DNA from 3 places in the Levilactobacillus sp. genome. Region 2 is predicted to be linked to each of the others. Evidence: predicted binding sites of a transcription regulator. Region 2 holds the regulator's gene; each other region holds the start of a gene.
The links. Region 2 encodes Rex, which represses fermentation and respiration genes when NADH is low (regulators of the CRP and FNR family bind a similar motif). Its sites were predicted from a motif close to TTGTGAANTANTTCACAA; they were not measured.
Positions count from the first base shown of each region.

Region 1 (7,837 bases), on a different contig from region 2:
TGTGGCAACCCCACGGCTTCAATCACAACGTCGTAGTCGGCAGGAATGCTGTCACGCGTGGTGTTGTAGGTGTTGGTAACGCCAAATTTTTCCTTGTTGAAGGCTAATTTTTCGTCCACGATACCGGCAAAATCAACTTGGTGCACCCCGTAAGCTTGTAATAATTGCACAAATAATTGCCCCATGAAACCATCGCCGATGACCAATGCCTTTTGGTAAGGCTTAACGCTCAGTAAGCTCATGCCATGAACCGCACAAGAGATAGGTTCAGTCGTGGCAGCGGCCTTTAAGGACACGTTGTCAGGAATTGGGTAAACGACGGATGAAGGTGCCGTGAAGGATTCTTCCAAGCCACCATCGCGGGTCACCCCAACGGCGGACAGGTTGTCACACAGTTCTGGGCGGTCGGTCCGGCAGTATTCGCATTGGCCACAGTAGATGTTGGGGTCAACGGTAACCCGGTCGCCGACTTTCACGTTGGTAACGTCACTACCGATAGCGGCAACGATCCCGGAATTTTCATGGCCCAACACGATTGGTGGCACAGCGTCAGCAGACCCTGGCAAACCGGCGTAAAGGGCCCGGTCAGTCCCACAGATGCCAGCGTAAGCGGTGTTGACCAATACTTCGTTGGCTTTAACCTCTGGCTTGGCGACGTCTTGGATCTCCATCTTTTTGGTTCCCGTTAAAACTAAGGCTTTCATAAGTTAAAATTCTCCCTCTCTTACTTGTTGTACTCGTTAAGTGCTAAGGCAAAGTCCCCTAGCGTGGCTGAACCATTGTCTTTGACGGCCGGCATCACGATGTAATCCGTGAGCTTGCCGACGTTGACATAATCATTCAATAACTCAGCAAATTCGTGCCGCACCTTTTTCAAGAAGGTCTCGCTGACGACACCGCCACCAAAGACGATCTTATCGGGCCGCATCATCAACGTGACTTGCAGAGCTGCTTGTGCAACGTAGTAAGCCATGATGTCCCAAACGTGGTCGGTCAACGGCACGTCCTTACCGGGTTTCCCCAGCCGCGCGTCGAACGTGGGTCCGCTGACCAGACCTTCCAAGCAATCCCCGTGAAATGGGCAAATGCCGGCGAAATTCAAATCGTCGGGGTGGCGCTTCAAGCGCACGTGCCCCATTTCAGGATGCCCCAAGCTGCCGACGAAATGCCCGTTAATGACGGCACCGGCCCCCACGCCGGTCCCAATCGTGAAGTAAACTAACGAGTCGATATTTTCATTGAACAGCGTGGACATCACGTACTCGCCATAAGCGGAGCCGTTCACGTCGGACGTCCAGTACATCGGCACGTCTAGTTCCTGCTTCAGTCGGCCCACGAAATTCGTGTTGGCCCAGCCGGGCTTCGGCGTGTTGGTAATGTACCCGTACTTCGGCGAGTTGTGCCGCAGTTCGATGGGCCCAAAGGATGAAATGGCAATCGCCTTTAGTTCCGGGAACTGCTTAAAGTACGCGATGGTCTTGCTTAAGGTTTCTTCCGGGGTCGTGGTCGGAATCCGCACCTTGTCCTTGGTCTGATAATCTTCGTTACCGATTGCACAAACAAACTTGGTTCCCCCAGCTTCAATACTTCCGAGTTGCATAGTTGCTACCTCCATATTTACGCCGGGGGCCGTGACCCGCGGCACCTTTTATCTAAGTTATGATGACTGATACAGTCATTTTTAAATCGTTTTCAGTATAGCAACCTCCCAGCGAAATTTTAAGGCGTTTTTCCGCATCGAATTTTCAGAAAAGACGCCAAAATCGCATGATTATCGAAATACAAACGATTGTATTTATCGTGAAATTAGTCACTTATTCGACAAAAAAGGGCGTTTTGTTCAGTTTCTGGTAACGCTTTCATTATCTTTCAGCCCTGAAAAGCGCCCCGCCAATTGCGACGGGACGCCTCTGGATGATGCTATTTTTTCGGTTGGTGGTGCTGCTGAATGCACTACCGCAACGTGTGCCACTGGCCCGACTTGGGCACGCCGCCTCACTAACCCAGCGCCCCAAGACCGGGGGCCGGTCACGACCTGGTCAACGTCGCCCGCAAGACGGTCAGCACCTGTTGCTGGGCCGGGGTCAAGACGTGTGACGACCGGTAAACGATACTCGACAGAAACGCGGGTTGCTCGTCATCCAGCAATTCTAGCCGCGCCACATCGGGACGGTGCTGGTCAACGATGCCCGTTAGGAAAGTGACCCCCACATTTTCCGCGACTAGATTCATAATCGCATGGGTATCCGTCGCCCGGAAAACAACGTCTGGTCGGAAATGGTTCCGCCGCGTTAACAGATTAAATGCCGTGTTATGCACAAAACTATGATTAAAGAGAACAAACTTTTCTTGCTTCAATTCACTAAAGTAAATCCGTTTGCGCTTGGCTAACGGGTGCGCCGCCGACACAAAGATGTTGAACGGTTGGCGATCAAATTCTTCGGCAATCAACGACTTATAGGCAAGCGGTGCCGTCGACCCTAATAAGGCCAGGTCCGCCTGCCCATCACGCAGGGCATTCCGGAGCCAGACCGACCCGCCCGTCAAGGTTCGGATATCTGCCAGCATCCCCCGTTTCTGCAGGGACGCCGCCACCTGGGGAAAGTAGTAATTTTCGATGATCGGTGGGAGCCCCAAAACCGTCTGATCCTGCGTTAAGTGCGTGATTTCCTGGTGGGCCAAGGTCAACTCCTGGAGCACTGATTCCGCGTGAACGGCCAGCTGCCGGCCACTTGCCGTCACCACCAATTCATGATGAACCCGGTCCCGCAAGACGAGTTTCGCCTGAAATTCGGCCTCTAATCGCTGAATCGCCATGGTGATCGTCGGCTGGGTGACCCCAAATTCGTTAGCCACCTGCGAAAAGTTTTTTAATTTAATTAGGCGATCGAAATAGGCCAAGTCTTTTGTGTTCATTTTAACGCCCCTTTATCACACTGATTGTAGCCCCATTATAAATTATTTTTATAGTCACTGCCACATTTGACTATACCCGCCTCCCGCCGCTATGCTGTTTCTATAGAGTTAATCAAATAACTGGAGGCATCATTTATGAAAAACGCAGATGCAATTTTAAATAACCCCTTTCTAAACAAGGGCACAGCCTTTACGCAAGCCGAACGCCACGCTCTCGGCCTGGTCGGCACACTACCTGCCCACGTCCAAACGCTGGCTGAACAGGTCACGCAGGCTTACGCGCAGTTCCAAAGCAAGTCCAGTCACTTGGAAAAGCGCCTCTACCTGATGACCCTGTTCAATGAAAACCGGACCCTCTTCTTCCGCTTGATGGCTGACCACGTCGTTGAATTCATGCCCATCGTGTATGATCCCACGGTGGCAGATTCTATTGAAGCATACAGTCACCTCTTCACGGATCCTCAAAACGCCGCGTTCCTTTCCGTTGACCACCCCGAAGATTTCGAAGCTTCCCTGAAAAACGCTGCTGGCGGCCGTGATATCCGCTTGGTCGTCGTCACTGACGCTGAAGGCATCTTAGGGATGGGCGACTGGGGCGTTAACGGCGTCGACATCGCCGTGGGTAAGCTGATGGTCTACACGGCCGCAGCCGGCATCGATCCCGCGCAAGTCCTCCCCGTCAGCATTGATGCCGGAACGAACAACCAAAAGCTACGCGACGATCCGCTCTATTTAGGAAACCATCACCAACGGTTGACTGGCGACCCATACCTGGACATCATCGACCAATTTGTGACGGCCGAACGGAAGCTCTTCCCTGAATCCTTACTCCACTGGGAGGACTTTGGCCGGGCTAACGCGCAGGTTATTCTTGACAAGTACCAGGACCAATTTGCCACCTTCAACGATGATATTCAGGGAACTGGGATGGTCGTGTTGGCCGGAATCTTAGGCGCCTTGAACATCTCTAAGGAAGATATCAAGGACCAAAAATTTGTCACGTTCGGTGCCGGAACTGCCGGCATGGGCATTGCCAACCAGATTCTCGATGAATTACAACGCGCCGGCCTATCTGAAGCAGAAGCTCGCAAGCATTTCTACGCGGTCGACAAGCAAGGGCTGTTATTTACGGATACGCCGGACTTGACCGCCGCACAGCAGCCCTTTACGCGCGAGCGCTCCGAATTCACTAACGCTGACGACTTAACGACTTTGGCCGCCGTGGTCAAGACGGTTCACCCGACGGTCTTGATTGGGACTTCCACCCAGCCCGGAACCTTTACGGAAGACATCGTCAAGGACATGGCCGCCCACACGCCACGGCCAATCATTTTCCCCCTGTCTAACCCGACCAAATTGGCCGAAGCAACCGCTGCCGACCTCATCAAATGGACGGACGGCAAGGCCCTCATCGCAACGGGGATTCCCGCTGACGACGTCGATTACCAGGGCACGACCTACCACATTGGCCAAGGCAACAACGCCTTAATGTACCCCGGCTTGGGCTTCGGCCTAATTGCCGCAACGGCGAAGGTCTTAAACGGCGAAACGTTATCTGCCGCTTGCCACGCCCTTGGCGGTATCGTTGACACGACCCAGCCCGGTGCGGCGGTCTTACCACCTGTTTCTCAATTGACGGAATTCTCACAAAAATTGGCTGAAATCGTGGCCCAAAGTGTCCTGGACCAACAGTTGAACAAAGAACCCATCGCAAACGCCAAGCAAGCCGTTGCGGCCATAAAATGGGTGCCGGAATACCGGACGATCGACTAATCTGCTCGCTGCCGATTGAAACGGGAGCCTGTGACCGCGCTTGGCAATGGTTAACCCAACCACTAAAAAAAGACTTTTTCAGAACGACTAAAATTCTGAAAAAGTCTTTTTTGATGATGCCAGCTATTTGTTTCACGTGAAACAACATTGGGCAGTCAAACCACTCTTGAACGCGCCGACCACCTCACCGAATTTTCAAACGGGTTCAACCTGGCTATTTCTGCATTCTTGCCTGATAAGCCCGACTGTACGCATCGACCCCACGCATGGCTTGGGCCACGTCGTCTGGAGTGACTTCGAATGGCATCCGGTCCATGGTATCTGCGGGTGCCGTGGCTTGTTCGCCGACCTTTAAGAGTTCTGCATCCGTAACGTCTGGAATCTTCAGGTCTGCTAAGGTCGTTGGTAATCCTAATGACAGGTCAAAAGCCAGGTAGCGGTCGAATTCTTCTTCAGTCCGACCTTCCAAGAAGAGTTGGGTCAACGTGCCGTAAGCCACCTTTTCCCCGTGGGTCAGTTCGTGGATTGGGCCGTCTAACGCGGTCAACCCATCATGAATGGCGTGGGCCGCGGACAAGCCGCCACTTTCAAAGCCGACCCCACTCATCAAGGTGTTGGCTTCAACGATCTTGTTCAAGGCATCGGTCACGGCGTGTTGCTTGACGGAAGCCAGGGCCAACCGACCGTACTTGAACAGCGTATCTTCACATTTTTGGGCAATCGCGTTACCAACCAAGGTCTGCTTGGCCCCCAACATGTTGTCGCTGTTCCCCTTGGCAACGGCTTGGGCTTCAACGTTCGTCGCTAAGGCGTCCGCAATTCCGGAAGCCAATAAGCGCGCTGGGGCCCCAGCAACCAAGCGAGTATCGATCAGGACCAGGTCAGGGTTCTTGTCATAGAACCGGTAAGCCTTGAACGATCCGTCTTCGTGATAAATAACAGACAACCGCGAGCAAGGCGCATCGGTCGAAGCCAGTGATGGCAAGATGGCCACTGGCACCTTCAAGTTGTCGGCGATGGCCTTGGCGGAATCCAAGGTCTTCCCGCCGCCTAACCCGATCACAACGTCGGGGCCAAAGTCGCTACCGATGCCCGTGATCCGGTCGATCTCTTCCGGTGAGGCCTCTCCGCGAAAGATGACCTTGTGGACATCAAATTTGTTTTCGGTTAAGTAGTCTTTAAATTGGTCACCGACAATTTTGTAAACGGCAGTATCCGCCATTAAAATGGGTTTGCGGCCTAATTTTTCTAAGTATTGAACACTATCAAACAAAACACCTTTACCTTGAACATATGAAGCGGGACTCCCAAACATCTGTGTCATTAAAAATCGCTCCTAACTGTTTTTGTGATAGTTGTGATTGGTTGAATACTGGTTTGTGTGTGATGTTATTCACAACACCTTCTATTATAAAGATGAAACCGGTTAACATCAAACATTTTCCAACACCCCTTGCCCCAATTTTCCGGATGTGCTAAACTAGCGCTACCGTATCAAACTGAATACTTTTGTTCTCTAGGGTTCCGCCAATTGGGTCTGGTCCGAGAGAGAACCTGTGGCTTAAGCCGCAGACACGGAAGGGAAAAAGCCTGGGAGATTTTGTCAATGACTGACAAAATTTCTCGGGCTTTTTCTGTATAAGGAGGATCTTTTTATGTGGCAACATTGGGTGACCGTCGTTCTCGGCGCGGTCTTTGAAGTCAGCTGGGTCGTGGGGTTTAAACACGCCACGACACCATGGGAATGGTTAATCACTGGCATCGCTGTTTATTTAAGTTTTTATTTTCTGATTCGGGCCAGCCGGCACATCCCCGCCGGTACGGCCTACGCTGTCTTCGTTGGGTTGGGAACCTTGGGCACCACCAGCGTGGGGATGCTGGCCTTTGGTGAACCCGTCAGCCTGGCTAAGCTTGCCTTGATTGGGCTCTTACTCATCGGCATCGGTGGGCTACAATTTACCACGAAAGGAGGCCACTAATCATGGCTTGGCTATTCCTAATTTTTGCCGGGCTGAGCGAAATGCTCGGCGTGACCTTCATGAACTGGGCCCTGCATGCGAAGAAGTTGTGGCTGTGGCTCGCGATGATTGTCGCCTTTACCCTCAGCTTTGGCGGTCTGGAACTGGCGCTTAAGACGCTGCCCATGGGGACCGCCTATGCCGTCTGGACTGGGATTGGGGCCGCCGGTGGCGTGATCACCGGGATGTTATTTTTCCACGAGTCCAAGGACTGGCGCAAGCTGGTGTGGGTCACCGTCATTTTAGGGGCGACGATTGGCCTCAAGCTAATCGGTTAATGGTAAGACCAGGTTGTACCAGGTCTCGCCCGCATGCGTCGACGCCGAGACACCCTCGTTAACGTAGCCATTGCGCTCGTAAAACGGGACCAGGCGCTGCAGGCAGGTCAGGGTCACGGCTTGGCGGTGTTGGTGGCGCGCAACTTGTGCTAACGCCGTGAGCAATTGGCTCCCCAATCCCGATTGACGGTAGTCCGGACTAACTGCCAAGCTCAGCACCGTCTGGTAGGAATCCGTGGCATTGTTGGGCGTTGATTTCTCGAATAGGGCGTCGGTCAAATAGCGCTGGTCAAAAGCGGGACCGACGATGTATCCCCGCACCATATCGCCTTCCTTGGCGACCAAAAAGGTATCCGCAATCAGCCGAATCCGTTCGGCCATGCTGGCTTCACTAGCCGCTTCGGCGGGCGTGAAGCCAGCTTTTTCGATGGTCATGATTTGGGCTAGGTCTTGCGGTTGCGCGGAATTAATGGTGATGGTCATGGGTAGTTCCTCCTAAAGATTGTCTGGCATCAGTATAGCATGTGCCAGACAGCGGAGAAGCAACCACCTCAAGTTACTGGTTAGCGAACCGCTTAGCCGTCGCCTTACTATGATAGGCATACCCATCGGTTTGAATGTTACGGCCATGAGCCATTTGTAGAGCGGCGTAGTTTTTTCCATTCAGCCGTCGATGTTGCTTACCATAATAACTGCCATACCCCATGGTCTGGTTCCAGTCAGAAGTCCACAGCCACTTTTTGCCGACCGTCGCAATGATCCAGTGTTGGTGGCGGGTCGAATTGGGATTTCCTGTGGCGGACACTGACCGCGAGTGAAGCCGATAGGTCCAACCATCAGACCGCATCGTTT
Region 1 covers NZ_JALCJA010000003.1:355,118-362,954, forward strand. Annotated here, with positions in the region: gene LKH74_RS06460 (zinc-dependent alcohol dehydrogenase family protein) at 1-704, opposite strand, end outside; gene scrK (fructokinase ScrK) at 725-1,600, opposite strand; gene LKH74_RS06470 (LysR family transcriptional regulator) at 2,029-2,916, opposite strand; gene LKH74_RS06475 (malolactic enzyme) at 3,052-4,689, shown strand; gene LKH74_RS06480 (glycerol dehydrogenase) at 4,904-6,013, opposite strand; guanidine-I (ykkC/yxkD leader) riboswitch at 6,195-6,288, shown strand; gene LKH74_RS06485 (DMT family transporter) at 6,345-6,668, shown strand; gene LKH74_RS06490 (DMT family transporter) at 6,671-6,985, shown strand; gene LKH74_RS06495 (GNAT family N-acetyltransferase) at 6,974-7,468, opposite strand; gene LKH74_RS06500 (hypothetical protein) at 7,542-7,837, opposite strand, start outside.
Region 1: the regulator Rex is predicted to act here: its motif matches at 6,071-6,088, upstream of LKH74_RS06480 (glycerol dehydrogenase).

Region 2 (7,837 bases):
TAAGCCTATGCTGAATCAAATTGAATATCACCCTGGCTTTGCCCAGACGGCAGCGGCTGAGTATGCCCAGTCCCAAGACATTCAGGTCGAAGCCTGGAGTCCCTTCGGTGGACCAGACAGCAACGTCTTACAAGACGCGACGGTTAACGAGATCGCCCAAAAATATGGCAAGCAACCCTCACAAGTGATTTTGCGGTGGCTGATTCAAAAGAACATTATCCCTTTGACCAAATCGACCAGTGATGCGCATATGCAGGCGAACTTGGATGATTTCGATTTTGCGTTGACGTCGGCGGAGATGCAAGCCATCGACGAAGCCCCGTACAGTGGCGGATTCCAATTCGATCCGGACACGGCCAGATCATAAGGGTTCAGGCCAGCAGAAACCAGAGTCACAGTGGTACAGTAAACCTAAAACTGGATGTTAGGAGATTAGTTGAATGGATGTCTATCAAGCTTTAAATGAACGTCACGCAACACGGTGGTTTACGGATCAACAAATTCCCAAGGCCACGCTGGAGAAGATTATTTCTGCGGCAGAGGAGGTCCCATCTTGGGTAAACTCACAGCCTTACCGGGTCCACGTGGTCACGGGTGAGACGCTGCAAAGTATTCGCCAGGAGCACCAACACCTGGGGGATGTCGGCGAACAGGGTCATGCCGATCTCCCCGTAATGGCGCGGTCGGCTTGGTCCGCGCAAGCGCAGGCCAATATGCAGGCGTGGTCCGACGGGATTGCCCAGTCAGTTGGCCCCGATTGGCAGAAGATTATGGGGGATGCTGCGGGTAAACTCTACAATGCCCAGGCTATCGTTTACCTGACATTACCTGAAGGCTACTCAGAGTGGTCCCTATACGACTTGGGGGCATTTGGTCTGGCACTGATGTTAGCGGCTAAGGATGCCGGGATCGATTCCATGCCCGCCTATCAATTTGTCAGTTTTCCAGAGGAAGTTCGGCACAATATTCAGCTGGAAAATGACGAGAAGCTCATCATGGGGATTGGATTCGGGTATCGTGATGCGCAGGCAGCGGTTAACCGGATTACGTCTACGCGATTACCAATTGATCAGATGACGACATTTCATGACTAACTGTCTGAACGCATTAGCATTTTCACCCCATGAACAATCGGTTCCAGTTAAATAAACCAGTATATCAAGACCGGTCGGCAGTGACTTATTTGCCGCCGGTCTTTTGCTGTATACTGACCAAAAAGGAGTGAGCAGTATGGGTAGACTAGAAAATAAAGTTGCAGTCGTCACGGGTGGTTCCTCTGGCATTGGCCTGGCCGCGATTCAAAAAATGGTGGCTGAAGGGGCCGTTGCCATTTCGGCCGACGTCAGTGCACCAAACGATGCTAGCGTGGCCTTCATTGAAACCGACGTGACCGATGAACAGTCGCTGCAAGGCATGGTGGACCAAGTGGTCAGTCAATACGGGCATTTGGACATTTTAGTTGCCAATGCCGGCGTAACCGAAAAGAAGGCCGGCGTCGCGGATATCGACGTGGCCAATTGGAACAAAGTCATCGCCATTGATTTGACCGGGGTCATGCTGACCAACAAGGTTGCCGTCGCCCAGATGGTCAAGCAGGGTAGTGGAAGCGTCATCAACATGAGCTCGATTCTGGGCGTGGTCGGTGCGGCCAAGTCCCAAGCCTATTCCGCAGCCAAGGCCGGCGTGGCCAACTATACCAAATCCCAAGCCGTGACCTACGCGGCCCAGGGCATTCGCTTTAACGCGATTGCTCCCGGCTATGTTGCAACGCCGCTTTTGAAAACGCTTCCGCCAGAAGTGACCGGGCCGATGGTCAGCAAGATGCCGATTGGCCGGTTAGCCCAGCCAGAAGAAATCGCCAACGTCATCGCGTTTGTGGCCAGCGACGAGGCCTCCTTTGTCACCGGAGCCACGATCAACGTTGACGGCGGGTACACGGCACTTTAAGCTAGTTTAAATCCTGAGCTGAAGGGTGAAAGTAGGATTAGTTGTTGAGCGTTCCACAGCAGGAGCTGGCCGCCTACCGTTCGCCAAATATGGGTTGGAACGCTGGGGCGGACGGGTCGAGCCAAAGAACGGTCTCGACGCCTCGCTTTGAGCCGAAGAACACGTCTCAAAGTGGCTTCATGGCCGAAACGTGCGCCAACAGGCAACTGGTTCCGCTTAACACTGCTAGGCAAATAATTCAGGACCAGGATTAACTGCCTAGCACCGTTAATGCTCGCCAGTTAATCGCCTGTCGTCGCACTCTTGTTAAGCGGCTGAACCCATATTTGGCGCACTCTCGGCTACGGGAGTGCGTGCCAATAACAGCCGTCTTAACCCCAGATAGTAGCTGTATTGACAACTCGTCTTTCATTAACACAGTGTTACTGACAATCGCTACTTTGCCGGAGGCAGCCAGGGTGGAGCCAGCTGTGTCGGCGGTGTTACCTGGCGTTGTTTGCCAGGTTACAGCGCGGGACGACTTGAGAGACTGGCGGGTTTTGCCAGGCTTTCAAGCGAGCCGGAAGACCGCCCCTCAGGCTGGAGGCGTTCCCCATAGCAGGTGGAACCCTGGCTGACGCAGGTGCCTGGTTTCACCAATTTTAGGTGTCAGAACACCGTCATTACGGCAATCAGCGCGTTAAGTTTACTTTCAACCGTCAGTTTTAAACACAAAATCCCCCTGAGTCGGCAATCTAGCCGTTAACTCAGGGGGATTTAATTTTGGTTTCGTGATGCTTAACTGCACGCTTGTTTAATCAAAGTCTTCCAGTGCCAGACTCTTTTCGGTCCATTCCTCTTCAGTCGTGTCCAACTCGGTGGTGACGGCCGTCAGTTGTTCTTGGAGGTCGGCCAGTTTGTCGGCGTCGTTGAAGTTCTCGGGGGAACTCATGGCGGTCTCGACTGTGGTCTTCTGCGTTTCCAGCTCGCCCAGCTTGGTTTCTAGGGCGTCGACCTGGCGACTCAGCTTCCGCTTGGCCTTGGCCTGTTCCTTTTGTTGCTGATAGTCGACCTGCGTTTGCTTGGGCGTATCCACGGTCGGGTGGGCGGCCTCGGCTTCGGCGGCTTCCTTAGCCGCGTAGGCGTCCTGTTCGGCTTTCTTTTCGACATAATAATCGTAATTGCCGAGGTAGCGGGTCGTTCCGGTCGGGGCCAGCTCAACGACTTGGGTGGCCACTTGGTTGATGAAGTATCGGTCATGGGAAACGAACAGGATCGTGCCGTCAAATTCATTCAACGCGTTTTCCAGAACCTCACGACTATCGATGTCCAAGTGGTTCGTGGGTTCGTCTAGCATTAAGAAATTGTCATGGCGCAAGGCCAGCTTGGTTAACAGTAATCGGGCCCGTTCGCCCCCACTGAGGCTATGGACGGTCTTGTCCACGTCGGCTCCGGTAAACAGGAAGCTACCGAGAATCGAGCGAATATCGCCCTCAGGCGTCGTGGGGTGGTCGTCCCACAATTCGTGAAGCACGGTCTTTTTCTCGTGCAGTGTGGCTTGGTCCTGGTCGTAGTACCCCGTGTCGACGCCGGTCCCAAAGATGATTTGGCCCTGAATGGCGGGGATCCGGCCGAGAATCGTTTTCAACAGGGTGGACTTCCCAATCCCGTTGGGGCCAACAATGGCCACGGCCTGGTGTTTCTTGATGTCCAAATTGACGGGTGCGCAGAGGACCTGGTCGTCATACCCGACCGCGCCGTTGACCACGTCGAGCACGACGTTACCGCTTTGCCGGTGAGGCTTAAAGGTGAAGCGGGCGACCTTTTCATCGCCTTCAGGTTTGGCGATGCGGTCCATCTTTTCTAGCTGCTTCCGTCGGGCCTGGGCCCGTTTGGTGGTTGAAGCCCGGACGATGTTTTTGTTCACGAAGTCTTCCAGCTTGCTGATCTCGGTCTGTTGCTTGTCGTATTCCTTCCATTCCCGCTTGAGCCGTTCGGCCTTGGCATCGATGTAGTGCGAATAGTTGCCGGGGTAGTGATCCAATCCGCCGTGAGCCATGTCGTAAACGTCATTGACTACGTGGTCCAGGAAGTAGCGGTCATGGGAAACGACTAGAATGGCGCCAGAATAGCCCTGTAAATAGCCTTCCAACCAGGTGAGCGTTTCGACGTCCAAGTGGTTGGTTGGTTCATCGAGAATCAACAGGTCGGGCTTTTCCAGCAACAGTTTGGCCAAGGCCAGTTGGGTGCGTTGCCCACCGGAAAGTTCGTTGATGGGCTTGTCGTAGTATTCTTCGCCAAATTCAAAACCGTGGAGCACGCCACGAATTTCGGCCTGGTAGCCGTAGCCGTTGTGGTCGCTAAAGTCTTGTTGGAGCTGATCGTAGGTCGCACTGATCTGTTGGAACTGTTCGGTATCCGCAATCACGGCGGGATCACTCATCTGCTGTTCCAGTTCGTGGATGCGTTTTTCGGTGGCGCGGACCTCAGCGAAGACGTCGAGCATTTCGTTCCAGACGGTCTTGGACGAGGCCAGTCCGGCGTTTTGGGCTTGGTAGCCCATGGTCAGCCCCCGTTTGGTCGTAATCTGACCGACGTCCGGGGTGGTTTCGCCGGCAATCATTTTCAGTAGGGTGGACTTCCCAGCACCGTTGCGGCCAACTAGCGCCACGCGGCCATGCTCGGGGACGTCCATGGTTACATTTTCAAATAAGACGGTCGCCCCGAAACGCCGGGTAACCTGTTGGACTTGCAAAAGAATCACGGTATGACCTCCTTGATGGGGTATTCATTATTTTTAGGGTAATTGAGATATCTTGAAAATCTTTGGTTTACGCGGCAGTTTGGGTGCCTTTCAGTCAAAACCTCAGTAGGTCTATTTTAGCATATTCTGCAATTAGACCGAAATTCCTAAAGAATTGTGAAAAAGTATTGCAATTTCTTTCACAAGGCGGGCGGTTATGCTATAATTTGTAAGAAAGTAAATTTCACAATCAGATTGTCATTTAGAGAAATGGTTATTGCCAGACTGGCAGTGACCAGCAAGATTGATTAGGAGGTCTCGTTTTTGACAGAACAAAAGATTCCCCGCGCCACAGCTAAGCGGCTCCCCATTTACTACCGCTACTTGAATATCCTGTTGGACGCGGACAAGACGCGTGTTTCCTCGACTGAATTATCTGAGGCGGTCAAAGTTGACTCTGCCACCATTCGCCGAGACTTTTCGTACTTCGGTGCCCTGGGTAAGCGGGGGTACGGCTACGATGTTGAAAGTTTAATTAAATTCTTCAAGAAGATTCTGAACCAAGATCGGCTGACCAACGTGGCCTTAATCGGGGTCGGAAATTTGGGTCATGCCCTGTTGAACTTTAACTTCCACCAGGATGGCAACGTCCGGATCAGCGCCGCTTTTGACGTGAACGCCGACATTGCCAACACGATTCAAAGCGGTGTGCCAATTTATCCGATGACGGAATTGCGGACACAGCTGGAAGAACAACAGATTCAGGTCGCTATCTTAACGGTGCCGTCCGACGTCGCCCAATCCGTCACGGATGATGCCGTCGCCGGTGGGGTGAAGGGAATTTTGAACTTCACGCCATTGCGGGTCACGGTACCCAAGGACGTCCGGGTCCAAAACGTGGACTTGACCAACGAATTACAAACGTTGATTTACTTCTTGGAACACTACAACAGCAAAGAATAGAACGGGGTCGTAATCTTTTGGGGGATTACGACTTTTTGTTTACGCTTTGTGAAAACGCCACCAGAAAAGTCAGTTCGAGGACCGCTAAATGTCCTTCACAAATCAGACTTGTGAAAGTTCAGCTATAAACAACGGGCTAAACGGATTGGTGAGCAAGGAATCACTGGCCGCTTGCCGTTTAAAAAGAGTGTGACGACAGTTGCCTGTTGGCGCACTCTCGGCTACGGTAGTGCGTGCTAGTAACAGTTGCTTTAATCCCAGGTAGTAGCTACATTGACAACTAGTCTTTCATTAACACAGTGTTACTGATAACCGTCAACCTTGCCGGAGGCAGCCAGGGCGGAGCCGGCTGTGTCGGCGGTGTTACCTGGCGTTATTTGCCAGGTTACAGCGCGGGACGACTTGAGAGACTGGTGGTCTTGCCAGGCTTTCAAGCGAACCGGAAGACCGCTCCTCAGGCTGAAGGTGTTCCCCATAGCAGGCGGAACCCTGGCTGACGCAGGCGCCTGGTTTGACCAATTTTAGATATCGGAACACCGTCATTACGACAATCAGCACGTTAATTTCAGTTTCAACCTTCAGCCAGGTGATTACCAACCCGTCAGCCAGTCCAGCCGGATATTAGAAAAATCATAGAATGAAGGATTTCGCTTAGAGCCGCAAGGGCTAGGCGAACCGGGCCGTTAGCACTCTTCAAATTGTTTGCCAAATTCCTTGATTTTTAGAACGAAAAACCATATATTAGATATTGTGATTAGCACTTATGTTAGTCAAGTGCTAACAGTGCTAAAAAGTAAGTTTATTGGAGGGATTCAAGTGTTAAAACCATTAGGAGACCGCGTCATTTTAGATCAACCACAAGAAGAAGAAACGACGGTTGGCGGCATTGTTTTAGCAAGTAATGCGCAGGAAAAGCCTTCAACGGCTAACGTTGTTGCTGTAAGTGATGGCCGTGTGTTAGACAATGGCGATAAGGTAGCCCCAGCTGTTAAGGTTGGCGACAAGGTATTGTTCGACAAGTACGCCGGTACGGAAGTTAAGTACAACGACAAGACTTACCTTGTTTTACACGAAAAGGATTTAGTCGCTGTCGTTGATTAATTTCTTTCCCACTAATACGAGAGATTATTTAAAAAATTTAGTATGAGGTGAATGTAGAAAATGGCTAAAGAACTGAAATTCTCTGAAGATGCACGCAGCAAAATGCTGGCCGGTGTTGACAAGTTAGCTGACACGGTTAAGACCACCTTAGGGCCTAAGGGTCGTAACGTTGTCTTGGAACAAAGCTACGGCAACCCAACCATCACGAACGATGGGGTCACGATTGCCAAGGCCATCGAACTCGATGACCATTTCGAAAACATGGGTGCCAAGTTGGTTTCCGAAGTTGCTTCTAAAACCAACGACATCGCTGGTGACGGGACCACGACCGCTACGGTATTGACCCAAGCCATCGTTAACGAAGGTATGAAGAACGTGACGGCCGGTGCCAACCCTGTTGGTATCCGTCGCGGGATCGAAAAGGCAACTGACGCCGCTGTTAAGGCGCTGCACAAGATGTCTATCGACGTTAAGACTAAGGACGATATCGCCCAAATCGCTTCCATTTCATCCGCTAGCAAGGAAACGGGTAAGTTAATTGCTGACGCCATGGAAAAGGTTGGTAACGATGGGGTCATCACTATTGAAGAATCTCGTGGGGTTGATACCAGCTTAGACGTTGTTGAAGGGATGCAATTCGATCGTGGGTACATGTCTCAATACATGGTTACCGACAACGATAAGATGGAAGCTAACCTCGATAACCCTTACATCTTGATCACTGACAAGAAGATCAGCAACATCCAAGACATCTTGCCATTGCTGCAATCCGTTGTTGAACAAAGCCGTTCACTGTTGATCATCGCGGATGACATCACCGGTGAAGCCTTACCTACCTTGGTCTTGAACAAGATGCGTGGGACCTTCAACGTGGTTGCTGTCAAGGCGCCTGGCTTTGGTGACCGTCGTAAGGCCCAATTGGCTGATATCGCAACCTTAACGGGTGGGACTGTGATTACCGATGACTTAGGCTTGAACTTGAAGGACACGACCATTGATCAATTAGGTCAAGCCCAAAAGGTCAACGTGACTAAGGATGACACCACCATCGTTGAAGGTGCTGGTGCTAAGGACCAAATCGCTGCTCGGGTTGCTGAAATCAAG
Region 2 covers NZ_JALCJA010000005.1:88,899-96,735, forward strand. Annotated here, with positions in the region: gene LKH74_RS09265 (aldo/keto reductase) at 1-367, shown strand, start outside; gene LKH74_RS09270 (nitroreductase) at 441-1,094, shown strand; gene LKH74_RS09275 (SDR family NAD(P)-dependent oxidoreductase) at 1,231-1,947, shown strand; gene LKH74_RS09280 (ABC-F family ATP-binding cassette domain-containing protein) at 2,741-4,690, opposite strand; gene LKH74_RS09285 (redox-sensing transcriptional repressor Rex) at 4,994-5,632, shown strand; gene groES (co-chaperone GroES) at 6,449-6,733, shown strand; gene groL (chaperonin GroEL) at 6,794-7,837, shown strand, end outside.

Region 3 (7,837 bases), on a different contig from region 2:
CTCCTTTGGTTTCGGTTGATTCTGCTGGCTTAGCCGCTGGGCGCGCCGGCAATTTCAGCGCGTCGCGAACCCGACTGCTGATAATTTCACCATTGGTCGTGGCCAACAGCTCACCAATCACCTCATCGTCCACGTCCAAGACCAATTTACCGTCCTGAACGATGGCACTTAAGACCGCCTGAACGTTCTTAGCAAACATATCCGAGGCGGAGGCGGGCAACTGGCTGGCCATATCCCCGGCGCCGATGATCTGGGCCTGCTGGGCCGTCGTCACCGTCTTGTCCGGTTGGGACCCGGCCACGTTGCCACCGAGGGCACTGGCTGCCAAGTCAATGAACAAGGTACCGGCCTTGGCCGCATCCACGGACTTCTGGGTGACCAGCAGCGGTGGCCGCCGTCCGGGAACCTGCGCCGTCGTGATGATGACGTCGTTTTGCGCAATGAAGGCGGCTAACTCAGCCTGTTGTTGCGCCGTTTCTTCTGGCGTCAAGGCGCGCGCGTACCCGCCTTCACCAGTGGCGGAAACGGAGGTCGTCAAAAACGTGGCTCCCAGCGATTCCACTTCACCACGAGAGGCCGGTCGAATGTCATAGCCCGACACCATCGCGCCCAGCCGCTTGGCCGTCCCGATGGCTTGTAGGCCAGCTACCCCGGTCCCCAAGACCAATACCTTGGTAGGTTTGGCGGTCCCGGCAGCCGTGATCATCATGGGTAAATACCGTGAAAACCGGTCGGCCGCCAGCAACGCGGCCTTGTACCCGGCCACACTGGCTTGCGAGCTCAAGACATCCATGGTCTGGGCCCGCGACACGGTCCGGGGCAGTAGTTCAAAGGCCAACGCATTGACTTTCTTGGCTGCGAGCTCCTGCACATAGTCCAGATCCGTCAGTGGTTGTAACAACCCTAACAAGGTCTGGCCGGCCTTCAGCTGATCGACGACGTCCTTGCCGGGTTGCCCAATCGTGGCCAACACATCCGCGCCTTGAATCGCGGCTTGGCGGTCACAAATCTTGGCCCCCGCGGCCTCAAAGACGGCGTCCGGATAGAAGGACCGGTCGCCAGCCCCCGTTTCGATCAGGACTTGAAACTCACCTTTTACCAATTTACGCACGACTTCTGGCGAGAGGGCGACCCGGTTTTCTCCCGGCGCTTCTCGTAAAGCAGCAATCGTTAATGACATGCCACCCATCTCCTTTTGAGAATTACTTCACAATTCCATCATATGTCGCGCGCCAAGCTAAAACAAGCCTAACCTGCATAATTGTTCAGTTAATAAGGATACCGTCCAATGGGGTAATTTGTTGATTTATCAACCTTCTGAACGATTCAGTGGCACAAAAAAAGAGTCCCTCGTTATTTTAACGAAGGGCCCTCACTTGACGACCAACTGGCCTTAGCTCAGCCAGCCGTCCATTTCAAATTTTTTCGCTTGGATAATCTCAGCCGCTAAACTGACCAGGTCTTGAACCGTCCCCCAGTCGGTGTGCTGGACGGCGGCTGCCTGCAGTTGCGCCACTTCATCGGCCGAATACAGCCAGGCCAGCGCGCCTTGTTGGGCGAGAATCAGATACAGATTCACCGCTGCGGTGGTTGGCCGGGCGCTCAGCAGCTGCTGTTTCAGCGCCGTGATGACAGTCTGGCGACTCGCAGCCGTGGGTTCATAGATGACGTGGGGCTTCAGGTTGTTTTGGAAAATCACCCGCTCGGTGGTCTGCTCCGCCAGCGTCTCGGCGCCAATGCCGTCGTAAAGCGCATTGACGATGTCCCAACTGGTGACCAATTTCAACGCCGTCTTCAGCTGCGAATCTTGGGCCAAATCACTCGTCAGCCGAATCTTAAAGGCGTTCAAGTACTGCGGCAGCTGGTCAAACCGCGTCGCATCGGCAATCGTCATCTGCCCAGCATTTGCGGCCAAGATGCCCTGGTCCACCAAGTCCAAGACAGCGGCCAAGACCAAGTAGGCCTGTGTCGTGAACCGGGTCCGCAGCATGGGCCGCTTGTCGATGCGTTCAGTCAGTAATAAATAATTTTTGGCGGTCGTTAATGCCAAAGTGGTCCCTCCTTTTCCCCGTTTACGCGGGGGCTTACGAATAATAAGGATACCACACTGTACCGCTATCCATGCTATAATCAGGCTAATTTAGACGAATTTCACTGGAGAAAATTATGCTGACTAAAAAACAATTAACGCAACAGAAAATTATAACGGCCGCCATGACCGTGCTGGAGCAAGCTCCTAACCAAAAACTCACGGTAGTGGCCGTCACGGCACAAGCCGGTATTTCTCGCAGAACCTTTTACCGTTACTATACCAGCATCGATGCGCTAATCGCTGCCTTGGAACATCAACTCTGGAATGATACTTTGCAGTTATTCGTGCCACTTTTTTCTGCCAGCAAATGGGCCGACACCGCATTTGTGGCGCATCTTTTTCGTTATCTGGATGCCCATCATGCCCTATTAAAGTTTCTGAGCACTAGTAGTCATTTTAACTTCACCACGGCCATTATCACCAATTCGCGCGGCATTACCGAACAACGATTAAGGGAACTCGCTCCAGCCAGCACCATTGACCCCCGTCGCGCAACTGATTTGGTACTACATTGCCTGGGCTATGGTGCTCAAGCCTTAATCACTGACTGGATTCGTCACGACTTTCAGGAACCAGCCAGTGAGATGGCCTATCTCTATTATCAACTGATTGTAGCCCCCTTCTTTACACTCAACAATCAGACTATTCACAAAAAAATTCTGCAAAACGGCAATGGCACACTTAATTAATTAGTGTGCCATTTACGCATCTATTTTAGGTGGCACCTTTGATTAAAATTTACGCCAACGCCTATTTTTTTATAGAATGTAAGCGTAATCACAAATGATAACTTAGAAAGGGTGTTTCTTATGAGTGGACGTTTACAGGGTAAAGTTGCAATTATTACGGGGGCTGCCCGCGGTCAAGGTGCTACCGAAGCCCAGTTATTTGCCAAAGAAGGGGCTAAAGTTGTTGCCACAGACGTACTCGAAGATGACTTAACTGCTACTGTTAAAGCGATTCAGGACGAGGGACATGAGGCGCTCGCTATCACCCAAGATGTTTCTAGTGAAGATTCCTGGCAAGCTGTGGTCGATCAGACGCTGGCAGCATTTGGCAAGATTGATATTTTAATCAATAATGCCGGCATTACTGGCGCCCAGTTACCACCCGAAGAACTCTCCGTTTCTGAGTGGGATAAAGTTATGAATATCAATGCCTTAGGCAACATGCTGGGAATTAAACACGTCATTCCCGCGATGAAGAAACAAGGCGCCGGTTCCATCGTGAACATTTCTTCACTTGCTGGTATTCATGGGATTGGTGGTTTCAGCGCTTACGCCGCGTCTAAGGGCGCCACTCGTTTGCTGACAATGGGTGCAGCCAAAGACTTTGGTCCTGATCACATTCGAGTCAACTCCATTCATCCGGGATTCATTGAAACACCAATGATTAAGGACTTCACGGATAATCCTGAAATCAAAAAGCAAGTCGTCGACAACATTCCGTTACACTACTTAGGCCAACCAGAAGACGTCGCTTATGCTGCTCTATTCTTGGCCTCCGATGAAGGTCGCTTCGTTACCGGTGCCCAACTAGTCATTGATGGCGGCCAATCAATTAAAGAATAGCATTCTAACCAATAGTAGAAAAAATAGAGTTCTTCACGAACAATTACGTGGAGAACTCTATTTTCATTGAATCAGATTACGTATTAGCCGATTTGCCGCGAGAACTTCTTAAACCCAAATAACTGATTGATTCGTTGGTCATACTCAGCCGGAATCTCTAAGTCCAGTGCCTTCAAGTTGTTTTGCAACTGCGCCGGCTTGCTGGCACCGGTAATCAAGCTGGAGATTCGGGAATCACGCAAGCCCCAGGCCAAGGCAAACGTGGCCAGGTCGGTGTCTAATTCCTTGGCCATCTTGATTAGCGCCTCCACCTTGTCCAGGTTGTCATCGGTCAGTAACGCCTTGATCTGGCCTTGGTACGTGGCCCGTGAGCCAGCCGGAATCGGTTGACCCTTGCGGTATTTACCCGTCAACAAACCTTGAGACAGCGGCGAAAATGGCACGACACCCAAGCCTAATTTTTCGCAAACGTCCAGCAGTTCGTGTTCGATGTAGCGGTCGAACATGTTGTATTGCGGCTGAACCACCGTCATTGGGTGTAGGCCCCGTTCCTGAATAATTAGTTGCGCCTCAAGAATCTGAATTGGCCGCCATTCGCTGACGCCGTAATACAAAATCTTCCCCTGGTCGACCAAGCCGCTCAGGGTACTCAAGGTCTCTGCCAGCGGCGTTTCCGGGTCAAAGCGGTGACAAAAGTACAGGTCCAAATAGTCCGTCTGTAGGTTCGTCAGCGATTGGTTCACGGATTCCGTGATGTGCTTGCGCGACAGGCCACGGTCGTTGACGCCATCGCCGGTCGGGAAGAAGACCTTGCTGGAGACGACCAGTTCCTTGCGCGGAAATTGCTTGAGCGTCTTGCCTAAGAACCGTTCAGCCGCGCCACCACTGTAGGCGTCCGCGCAGTCAAAGAAGTTGATGCCCTTTTCATAGGCCAACTTAATGCTCTGCGCCGCCAGGTCCTGCTTGGCACCGTCGCTAACGTCCGTCATCCAACTGCCCAACGCCAATTCACTGACGCGCAACCCTGATTTACCTAAATGCCGATACTTCATGTCTAACTCCTCCTTGAAATTATGTAACCGCTTTATTTTTGTCGATATCTTTAGTTTATCAGTTTTTATTGGTGGTGGCGCGTAATTTATTCAATAAATTTCCTGCTGCCTGTGTCTAAGCTTACACCCACATCAAAAAGGCCGACCCGCAAGTCGACCTTTCCCGTTGATTCAAATCGTTCTGCTGTGATAGTTGGCAGTAATATTTAACTAAAGGTTGAAAATAGAATTAACGCGGTGATGCCGGAATGGCGGTGTTCGGACACCTAAACGCGGTGAAGCCAAGTTTCCGGCAAGTTGCCATCTATTAGGAACACTGTGTTGGTCGAAAGCTAGCTAATAAATTCGCTGCTACCAAGGGGTAAGCTAATTGTTATTGGCAAGCACTACCTTAGCCGAGAGTTCGCCAAATATGGGTTCAGCCGTGGGAGTTGTCTTAGCGGCGCGATTCAGGCCGCTTAGACAACTGGCGTCTTTGAGACGTGGGCTTCGGCTCAAAGCGAGGTGCCGAGACCGTCCTTTGGCTCGGCCCGTCCGCCCCAGCGTTCCAACCCATATTTGGCGAACGGTAGGCGACCAGTTTCTGCTATGACGCGGTCAGCGACTAATCCTAACGCCATGAGTCGTACAGTGACACTAATTCTAGCTAATTTCTGTCCTTCAACCTTTAACTGAACATGACTTCCATCACCAGGATGGCGCCACCGAAGACCAACACGAACGCGACGACTGGCCAAACGAATTTGAACCAGTGCGAGTATTTCATGTCTAACATCTGCAGGGTGGCCATGACCAAGCCGGTTGGGGCCAAGAAGAGCATCGCGTATTGCCCGAATTGGTAGGCCGTTACCACGGCGAACCGCGGAATGTCGACCGTATCGGCCAATGGCGCGAAGATTGGCATCGCCAGCACAGCCAAGCCAGAGGAGGATGGCACGATGAAGCCCAAGACGAAGAAGATCAGCATCATAACGATGATGAAGACCGAACCACTCACGTGTGCCACCAGTGATGACGAGTATTGCAGGATGGTATCCGAGATCATCCCTTCGTTCATGACCAGGTTGATGCCCCGCGCGAGCCCGATGATCAGAGAAACCCCGACCAGACTGGCCGCACCGTTCGTAAAGGCATCCACGACGCCCTTTTCACCGATACCATATTTCCCGGTAGCGGTCATGAACATAATGATAATCGCGAAGAGCAGGAATGACGAGGCCATGGTTGGGAACCACCAGCCCTGTGACATAACGCCCCACACCATGATGGGGAACGTGATGACGAACAGGATCAAGATGATCTTCTTGCGCAGCGTAAAGGCTTGATTACTGGTGTCATCGGAGGCCACGGACCACATTTTATCAAAGGAACTCTTGTCCTCGTAAGTGTAGGAGAACGACGGCGTTGCCTTGACCTTCTTGCTGTACCAGTGCAGGTAGAAAATCACGAAGATGGCGGCGACGACCAACCCCCCGATCCGCCAACTGATTCCCTCGGTAAAGTTGATACCGGCCGCGTTTGACGCGATTACGACGGAGAACGGGTTGATGGTCGAGAAGGCCGTCCCGACCGAACTGGAGAGGAAGATGGCCCCCACACAGACGATCGAGTCGTAGCCCATCGCAATGAAGATAGGCACCAGAATTGGGTAAAAGGCCACGGCCTCTTCTTCAATCCCACAGAGCGTACCCCCGAGGACCATCAGGATGGAAACCAGGAAAATCAACATAAATTCGTGGCCCTTGGTCTTTTTCGTCAAGGCCATCAAGCCGGATTCGAAGGCCCCACTGGCTTTAACCACGCCAATTAGGCCCCCTAAGACGAAGATAAATACCATGATGTCCACGGCCTCGATGGTCCCGCGCACCATACTACTGGTAATGGCGCCCAGACCAGCCGGCCGTTGTTTCAGCCGGTGGTACGTATTGGGAATCGAGACTTCTTGGGTGATGCCACCGGACGTAAATTCCTTGATGTTGATCTTAACGCCCAGCTTATCCAGCTGTTCTTGGGTTGCCGGGACCTTGACCGTTTTCCCGGATGGCCGCGAGATTTGAAGCTGCGACCCACTGTATGATAGCTTAGAATATGAGCCGGCCGGAATGACCCAGGTCGCAATGACGGCGACGATGGTCAGAATGAATAAGATCACAAACGCGCCGGGCATCCGTAATTTGAATTTCTTCTTCGGCTTTGGTTCTACTGATGCATCCATTAAGTTCACCCCTTAAAGTGATTGATGGCTTAGCCAACACAAAACGTGGTCCAAGAACGGGTGTCACCAACATCTCCGCACAATTGGACCACGTTCCGTTAATTTAATGACTTAAGCTTTGATCAACGTCCCGACCTTGCCCGCTAAGGCATCGTCGAGGTGATCGAGTGACGTGATCAGGGCCATCCGTCCGTTACCGCCAGCTACGAAGCCCAGGCAGGCCTCGATCTTCGGTAACATACTGCCGGGCGCAAACTGACCTTCGTCAATGTAGCGTTGCGCGTCTTGACTAGACAATTCCCGCAGTGCTTGTTGTTCTGGCTTGCCGTAGTTGACGTACACATCGTCCACGGCGGTCAAAATAATCAGTTGGTCTGCCGAAATGTTAGCGGCCAACAGAGCACTGGAGCGGTCCTTGTCGATCACGGCTGGCACGCCCTTAAGGCCGTCTGCCGTAGTCACGACGGGCACCCCGCCTCCGCCACCAGCGATGACCAAGTTGTCATTTTCAATCAAGTCGTTGATGCTCTTGATTTCAATGATCGACTTTGGCAACGGTGACGGCACCACTTGCCGATACCCGCGGCCAGCGTCTTCCACAAAGGTGTAGCCCTTCTCGGCCACGATCTGGTCGGCCGCTTCCTTGCTGTAGAAGGAACCCACTGGCTTGGTCGGGTGGTCAAAGGCCGGATCGCTCTCGTCGACTTCGACCTGGGTGACCACCGAAGCGACATCCTTTTGAATGCCCTGGCGGTGGAGCTCATTGTGCAAGCTTTGTTGCAAATGATAGCCAATATAGCCTTGACTCATGGCCCCACATTCCGGGAATGGGAAGGCCGCAGTCTGGCCGTGTTCGGCGGCAAAGTTCATGCCCAAGTTGATGGCCCCGACTTGCGGACCGTTACCG
Region 3 covers NZ_JALCJA010000002.1:350,783-358,619, reverse strand. Annotated here, with positions in the region: gene LKH74_RS04375 (NAD(P) transhydrogenase subunit alpha) at 1-1,180, opposite strand, end outside; gene LKH74_RS04370 (hypothetical protein) at 1,394-2,050, opposite strand; gene LKH74_RS04365 (TetR/AcrR family transcriptional regulator) at 2,167-2,781, shown strand; gene LKH74_RS04360 (SDR family NAD(P)-dependent oxidoreductase) at 2,902-3,663, shown strand; gene LKH74_RS04355 (aldo/keto reductase family protein) at 3,747-4,715, opposite strand; gene LKH74_RS04350 (YfcC family protein) at 5,383-6,930, opposite strand; gene arcC (carbamate kinase) at 7,042-7,837, opposite strand, start outside.
Region 3: the regulator Rex is predicted to act here: its motif matches at 1,196-1,213, upstream of LKH74_RS04375 (NAD(P) transhydrogenase subunit alpha).